DNA from 3 places in the Pelomonas margarita genome. Region 2 is predicted to be linked to each of the others. Evidence: riboswitches for the same ligand, from Rfam matches in the RefSeq annotation. Region 2 holds a riboswitch; each other region holds the start of a gene.
The links. A riboswitch is a leader RNA that binds a small molecule or an ion and turns the genes downstream of it on or off. The one in region 2 is predicted to bind S-adenosylhomocysteine.
Positions count from the first base shown of each region.

Region 1: another riboswitch for S-adenosylhomocysteine. It lies ahead of ACG0Z3_RS11655 (MFS transporter); the one in region 2 lies ahead of ahcY (adenosylhomocysteinase).
Region 3: another riboswitch for S-adenosylhomocysteine. It lies ahead of metH (methionine synthase); the one in region 2 lies ahead of ahcY (adenosylhomocysteinase).

Region 1 is NZ_JBIGHW010000005.1:186,718-188,977, reverse strand. Features, by position in the region: gene ACG0Z3_RS11660 (NAD(P)/FAD-dependent oxidoreductase) at 1-1,079, opposite strand, end outside; S-adenosyl-L-homocysteine riboswitch at 1,153-1,230, shown strand; gene ACG0Z3_RS11655 (MFS transporter) at 1,244-2,260, shown strand, end outside.
Region 2 is NZ_JBIGHW010000010.1:124,308-126,567, reverse strand. Features, by position in the region: gene ahcY (adenosylhomocysteinase) at 1-1,332, opposite strand, end outside; S-adenosyl-L-homocysteine riboswitch at 1,406-1,483, opposite strand; gene ppk2 (polyphosphate kinase 2) at 1,520-2,260, opposite strand, start outside.
Region 3 is NZ_JBIGHW010000009.1:68,628-70,887, forward strand. Features, by position in the region: gene metH (methionine synthase) at 1-1,188, opposite strand, end outside; S-adenosyl-L-homocysteine riboswitch at 1,208-1,278, opposite strand; gene ACG0Z3_RS16325 (HD-GYP domain-containing protein) at 1,362-2,260, shown strand, end outside.

The DNA.
Region 1 (2,260 bases), on a different contig from region 2:
AACCGGGCGGCGACGTCCTCGGCCAGCGCGAGCGCGGCCGTCAGCCCGGGCGACTCGATGCCGAACAGCTGCACCAGGCCCGGCGTGCCGGTGTCGATGCGGAAGTCCGGCGCGGCCTCGCCCGGGCCACCCAGCTTGGGCCGGATGCCGCTGTAGGCCGGCTGCAGCGCGCCGGCCGGCAGGCCGGGCCAGTAGCCGCGCACCTCGGCCTCGAACGCAGGTGCCAGCGCCGGGTCGACGGCGTAGGCCAGCGTGGCGGGGTCGGTGTCGGGCAGCCACTGCACATCGGGGCCGAAGCGCGCCTGGCCGCCCAGGTCCAGTGTCAGGTGCACGCCCAGGCCGCCGTCCACCGGCAGCGGGTAGATCAGGCGCGAGAAGGGCGCCCGCCCGGCCAGCGAGAAGTAGTGGCCACGCGCGAAACGCAAGGCCGGCGCCGGTGTGCCCAGCGACGCCGCCACCTGCGCTGCGAACAGCCCCGCCGCGTTGATGACGACCCGCGCCCCTATCGCGAAGTCGCTGCCGACCTGCAGCCGCCAGCCGTCGCCGTCACGCCGGCCGCCGGTCACCGGGCTGGCCAGCGCCAGCATGGCGCCGGCCTGCTCGGCATCGCCCAGCAGCGCCGTCATCAGGCCATGGCTGTCGACGATGCCGCTGGACGGCGACAGCAGCGCGCCTGCGGCCTGCAGCGCGGGCTCCAGGGCCAGCGTTTCGGCGCGTGCCAGCAGGCGCAGATCGTCCACGCCGTTGGCGGCGCCGCTGGCGGCGAGCGCTTGCAGCCGCACGACGTCCTCGGGCCGTGTCGCGACGACCAGCTTGCCGCAGCGCCGGTGCGCGATGCCCCGCGCAGCGCAATAGTCGTACAGCAGTGCCTTGCCGCGCACGCACAGCCGCGCCTTCAGGCTGCCGGCCGGGTAGTAGAGCCCGGCGTGGATGACCTCGCTGTTGCGCGACGAGATGCCGGTGCCGATGGCGCCGGCCGCTTCGATCACGACGACCTCACGGCCGCGCAGCGCCAGTTCGCGCGCGATGGCCAGGCCCACGACGCCCGCGCCGATGACGGCAATGTCCACTTGATCCATGCCGGTGAGCCTAGCACCCGACCCCGAGCCCGGCAGGATCCTAGAATCCGGCCACACCGCGTGGCGGTGACGTCCCGCCGAGGGGTGCTGCGACGGAGCCCGGTCTCCGCCACGCTCGGTGCCGACGACGGGACAAGGGCGCCCTCTGTGAACCAGGGCTGTTCGTGTCTGCTATCCCTCCTTCCGCGTCCATACGCACCATCCTGCCGTTGGCCTTCGTCACAGGCGTCAGCATGGCCGCGATGGATCTCTACCTGCCCGCCGTGCCCGCCTTGCAGCTGGGCATGGGTATCAGCGTGTCGTTGGCTCAGGCCACCGTGGCCGTCTACCTCGCCGGCCTGGCCGGCGCGCAGCTGCTATGGGGCGAGCTGCTGAACCGGCTGGGCCCGCGCCGGTGCCTGCAGATCGGCCTGGCGCTGCTGGCGCTGACCAGTCTGGGCTGCGCGATGGCGCCGGGCATCGAGTGGCTGCTGCTGTGCCGGCTGCTGCAGGGCGTGGCGGCGGCGGCGGCCACCGTCGTGGCGCCCACTGTCGTGCGCGCCACGCTGGGCGATGCCGATGTCGTGCGCGGCATCGCCGCCATCTCGATGGTGGAAGCCATCGTGCCGGCGGCCGGCCCCGTGCTGGGCGCGCTGATGCTGCAGGTGGTGGACTGGCGCGGCACCTTCTGGGTGCTGGCGGCGCTGTCGCTGCTGGTGTTGCCCTGGGTGGTGAAGATCGCGCCGCGCGAGCTGCCCGGGCTCAACCTTGACCACGATGCCAGCTACGCCACCATCCTGCGCAACCGCAGCTACCTGCGCCTGGCCCTGTCGCATGCGCTGTGCATCGGCGCGCTGCTGACCTTCCTGGCCAGTGCGCCGCAGCTGCTGCACCACGCGCTGGGCCTGGGCCCGCAGGCCTTCCCGCTGCTGCAGGTGCTGGGCGTGGGCTCGTTCATGCTGGGTGCGTCGCAGTCAGGTCGGCTGTCAAAGCGTCTGGGCCATGCGCGCATCGTGCGGCTGGGGGCCTCGCTGCAGGTACTGGCCTGTGGGCTGGCGCTGGCCGGCGCCGCTTTGGGCATGCTGACCTACGCGGCGGTGGCGGCCTACTGGATGTGCTTCTGCGGCGCGTTGGCTCTGCGGGGGCCGGCCACCTTTGTCGACGCGCTGGCCGTGCCGCCCGCGCAGATGGGCCGTGCGACG
Region 2 (2,260 bases):
CGCGTTCAGCGTGGTCAGCTGCAGCAGGGCGACCTTCTCGTCCAGGTGCTTGGGCAGCACGTAGACCTTGCCGGCTTCGTAGCGCTCCTTGTGGGCGAACAGCTCGATCTGGGCAATGGTCTGGTTGGCGAACGACGAGCTCATCACGTAGCTCGGGTGGCCCGTGCCGCAGCCCAGGTTCACCAGGCGGCCCTTGGCCAGCAGGATGATGCGCTTGCCATCCGGGAAGATGACGTGGTCGACCTGCGGCTTGATCTCGTCCCAGGTGCAGTTCTCGATGGACGCGACGTCGATCTCGTTGTCGAAGTGGCCAATGTTGCAGACGATGGCGTTGTTCTTCATCGCCTCCATGTGCTCGCGGCGGATGACGTTCTTGTTGCCTGTGGCGGTCACGAAGATGTCGGCCTTGTCGGCGGCGTATTCCATCGTCACGACGCGGTAGCCTTCCATCGCGGCCTGCAGCGCGCAGATGGGGTCGATCTCAGTCACCCAGACCTGGGCCGACAGCGCGCGCAGCGCCTGCGCCGAGCCCTTGCCCACGTCGCCGTAGCCCGCCACGACGGCGATCTTGCCGGCCACCATCACGTCGGTGGCGCGCTTGATGGCGTCCACCAGGCTTTCGCGGCAGCCGTAGAGGTTGTCGAACTTGCTCTTCGTGACGGAGTCGTTCACGTTGATGGCCCGGAACTGCAGCGTGCCCTTGGCCGCCATCTCGTTCAGGCGCAGCACGCCGGTGGTGGTTTCTTCCGTCACGCCGATGATCTCGGCCGCCTTGCGGGTGTACCAGGTGCCGTCTTCGGCAACCTTCTTCTTGATGGCGGCGAACAGGATGCGCTCTTCCTCGCTGCCGGGGTTGGCCAGCACGGACAGGTCCTTCTCGGCCTTCTGACCCAGGTGCATCAGCAGCGTCGCGTCGCCACCGTCGTCCAGGATCATGTTGGGGCCTTCGCCCGGCTCGCCCTTGCCGGCGAATTCGAAGATGCGGTGGGTGTAGTCCCAGTAGTCCTCCAGCGTCTCGCCCTTGTAGGCGAACACGGGCGTGCCGACGGCAGCAAGCGCGGCGGCGGCGTGATCCTGCGTCGAGAAGATGTTGCACGAAGCCCAGCGCACTTCGGCGCCCAGCGCCTGCAGCGTCTCGACCAGTACGGCCGTCTGGATGGTCATGTGCAGCGAGCCGGTGACGCGCGCACCCTTCAGCGGCTGCGACGCGGCGTATTCGCGCCGAATAGCCATCAGCGCCGGCATCTCGTGCTCGGCGATCTTGATTTCCTTGCGGCCCCAGTCGGCCAGCGACAGGTCCTTGACGATGTGGGCGGGGAGGTTGGCGGTCATGACGGCTCCTTCAGGGAATGAAGCCGCTGGCGCGTGCCGGAGGAGAGTACATGGCTCACCCCGACCGTCGGTCAGCGGGTGAGCGCAGTTGCAGGGTGTCTGTTCCGAGCCTGGCCTCAAGGGTGCTGAGGTTGCAACGCTCCTCGGAAGCCACAGATTCTAGCGATGCTCGGCGTCGCGTGCGCGCTCAGCTCGCGCCACCCCCTGCCAACAAATCGTCGCCCGGCATGGAAACGAGTGCCGGCCGCCCGACGATGAGCGGGTCCACGGCGCCCACGCGCTCGGGTTTGCGCTCGGCGTAGGGCAGGCGGTTCAGCACGAAGCGCATCGCGTTCAGGCGTGCGCGCTTCTTGCAATCGCTCTTGATGACGGTCCAGGGCGCGTCGGACGTGTCGCAGTGCAGGAACATCGCCTCCTTGGCGCGTGTGTAGTCGTCCCACTTGTCCAGGCTGGCCATGTCGATGGGGCTGAGCTTCCACTGCTTGAGCGGGTGCAGCTTGCGCTCCTTGAAGCGGCGGCGCTGCTCGGCGCGGCTGACCGAGAACCAGAATTTGAACAGGTGGATGCCCGAGCGCACCAGTTGGCGCTCGAACTCCGGCGTCTGGCGCAGGAACTCCTGGTATTCCGTCTCGGAGCAAAAGCCCATGACCCGCTCGACGCCGGCACGGTTGTACCAGCTGCGGTCGAACAGCACGATCTCGCCGGCTGTCGGCAGGTGGGACACGTAGCGCTGGAAGTACCACTGGCCGCGTTCCACCTCGCTGGGCTTCTCCAGTGCCACGACGCGGGCGCCGCGCGGGTTGAGGTGCTCCATGAAGCGCTTGATGGTGCCGCCCTTGCCGGCCGCGTCGCGCCCCTCGAAGAGGATGACGACGCGTGCGCCGGTTTCCTTCACCCAGGCCTGCAGCTTCAGAAGTTCCATTTGCAG
Region 3 (2,260 bases), on a different contig from region 2:
GCCCTTCATCACGCGGGCGCTCTTCACCACCTGAGGCAGGAACATCTTGCCCTGGCCGAACAGGTCGCCCACCACGTTCATGCCGGCCATCAGCGGGCCCTCGATGACGTGCAGCGGCCGGCCGCCGCTGGCGCTGATGGCCTGCCAGGCCTCCTCGGTGTCGGCCACGATGAAGTCGGTGATGCCATGCACCAGCGCATGGCTCAGCCGCGCGTTGACGTCACCGGCGCGCCAGGCCAGGCGGGCCGAGTCGTCCTTGCCGGCGCTCTTGGCGCGGTCGGCGATCTCGATCAGGCGCTCGCCCGCATCGGGCCGGCGGTTCAGCACCACGTCTTCAACGCGCTCGCGCAGCTCGGCGTCCAGGTCGTCATAGACGCCCACCATGCCAGCGTTGACGATGCCCATGTCCATGCCCGCCTGGATGGCGTGGTACAGGAACACCGTGTGGATGGCCTCGCGCACCGGCTCGTTGCCGCGGAAGCTGAACGACACGTTGGACACGCCGCCCGACACCTTCGCCCCGGGCAGGTTCTGCTTGATCCAGCGCGTAGCCTCGATGAAGTCCACCGCGTAGTTGTCGTGCTCCTCGATGCCCGTCGCGATCGCGAAGATGTTGGGGTCGAAGATGATGTCCTCGGGCGGGAAGTCCACCTCGTCGACGAGGACGCGGTAGGCCCGCGCGCAGATCTCGGTCTTGCGGGCGAAGGTGTCGGCCTGGCCCTGCTCGTCGAACGCCATGACGACGGCCGCCGCGCCGTAGCGCTTCACCAGCCGCGCCTGGCGCCGGAACTCGTCCTCGCCTTCCTTCAGCGAGATGGAGTTGACGATGCCCTTGCCCTGGATGCACTTCAGGCCCGCCTCAATGACGCTCCACTTGGACGAGTCCACCATCACCGGCACGCGGGCGATCTCGGGCTCGCTGGCCATCAGGTTCAGGAAGCGCACCATGGCGGCCTGGCTGTCCAGCATGGCCTCGTCCATGTTCACGTCGATGACCTGGGCGCCGTTCTCCACCTGCTGGCGGGCCACGGCCAGCGCCTCCTCGAACTGGCCGGCCAGGATCATTCGGGCGAAGGCCTTGGAACCGGTGACGTTGGTGCGCTCGCCGATATTGACGAACAGCGAGCCCTCGCCAATGGCGACAGGCTCCAGGCCGGAGAGCTTCAGGGGGGGCGGCGAAATGGTCATCGAGGCGGCTCGGGCTGAGGGTCGATGAGCGCCGTTCGTCGATATCCGAGCCTGGCAGGCCGAACACCCGTCGCAGCGCTCCTCGGAGAGCCGGGAATTCTACGCAGCGAGGCCTTCGCCAGGGCTCAAGAGCGGGTCGCAGCCCCCGAAGGCCCCGCAGAATCCGCGGCGCCATGGCCGCCGACCTCATTCCCCTGCCCGCCCACACGCTGCGCCTGGGCATGACGCTGCCCTACGACCTGTTCGACGCTGGCGGCAAGCTGCTGTTCGCACGCGGCCAAGTGCTGCGCGACTCGCCGTTGGTGCGCAGCCTCATGGCCGGCGGCGCCTGGGTCAACACGGCAGACACCGTGGAATACCAGCGCGCGCTGGCCCACCGGCTGGACACGCTGGTGATGCAGGACGTGCCAATCGCCGACATCGCCAAGGCCGACGCCAGCTTCCGCCTGGAGCCGCCGTCCGCCCCTCGGCCGGAGCCAGGCGCGCGGGAGGCCTGGTCGGACCTGCTGCTGCACACCCACCACCTGCTGCGCGATGGCGAGCACAACGACTTCCCCGCCCGCGTGGCCCTGCTGCGCGACGCCGCGCTGAAGCGCCTGCACGCCCAGCCCGACGCCACGCTGATGCTGCTGGTGTTCGAGACCAGCCAGGCCTTCGAGGACTACAGCGCCCGCCACGCGCTGCTGACGCTGGCGCTGTGCGAACTCGTCGCCCAGCAGCTGCAACTGCCCGCGCCGCTGCGCGAGACGCTGCACAACGCCGCGCTGACGATGAACCTCGGTGCCAGCACCGCGCATGACCGCCTAGCCAGCCAGACCGACCGCGCCACGCCCACCCAGCGCCACGCGCTCAGCGCCCACGGCGAGCGCGCCGCGCAGCGGCTGGCCCAGGCCGGTGTGACCGACGAGGTCTGGCTGACCGCTGTGCGCCTGCACCACGACGCCGGCCCCGGCCCGCTGGCCGCCCGCAGCGACGGCGAGAAGCTCGCGCGGCTGCTGCGCCGCATCGACCTGTTCGGCGCCCGTCTGTCCCCGCGCCGCAGCCGCACGGCCATGAGCGGCGCCTCGGCGGC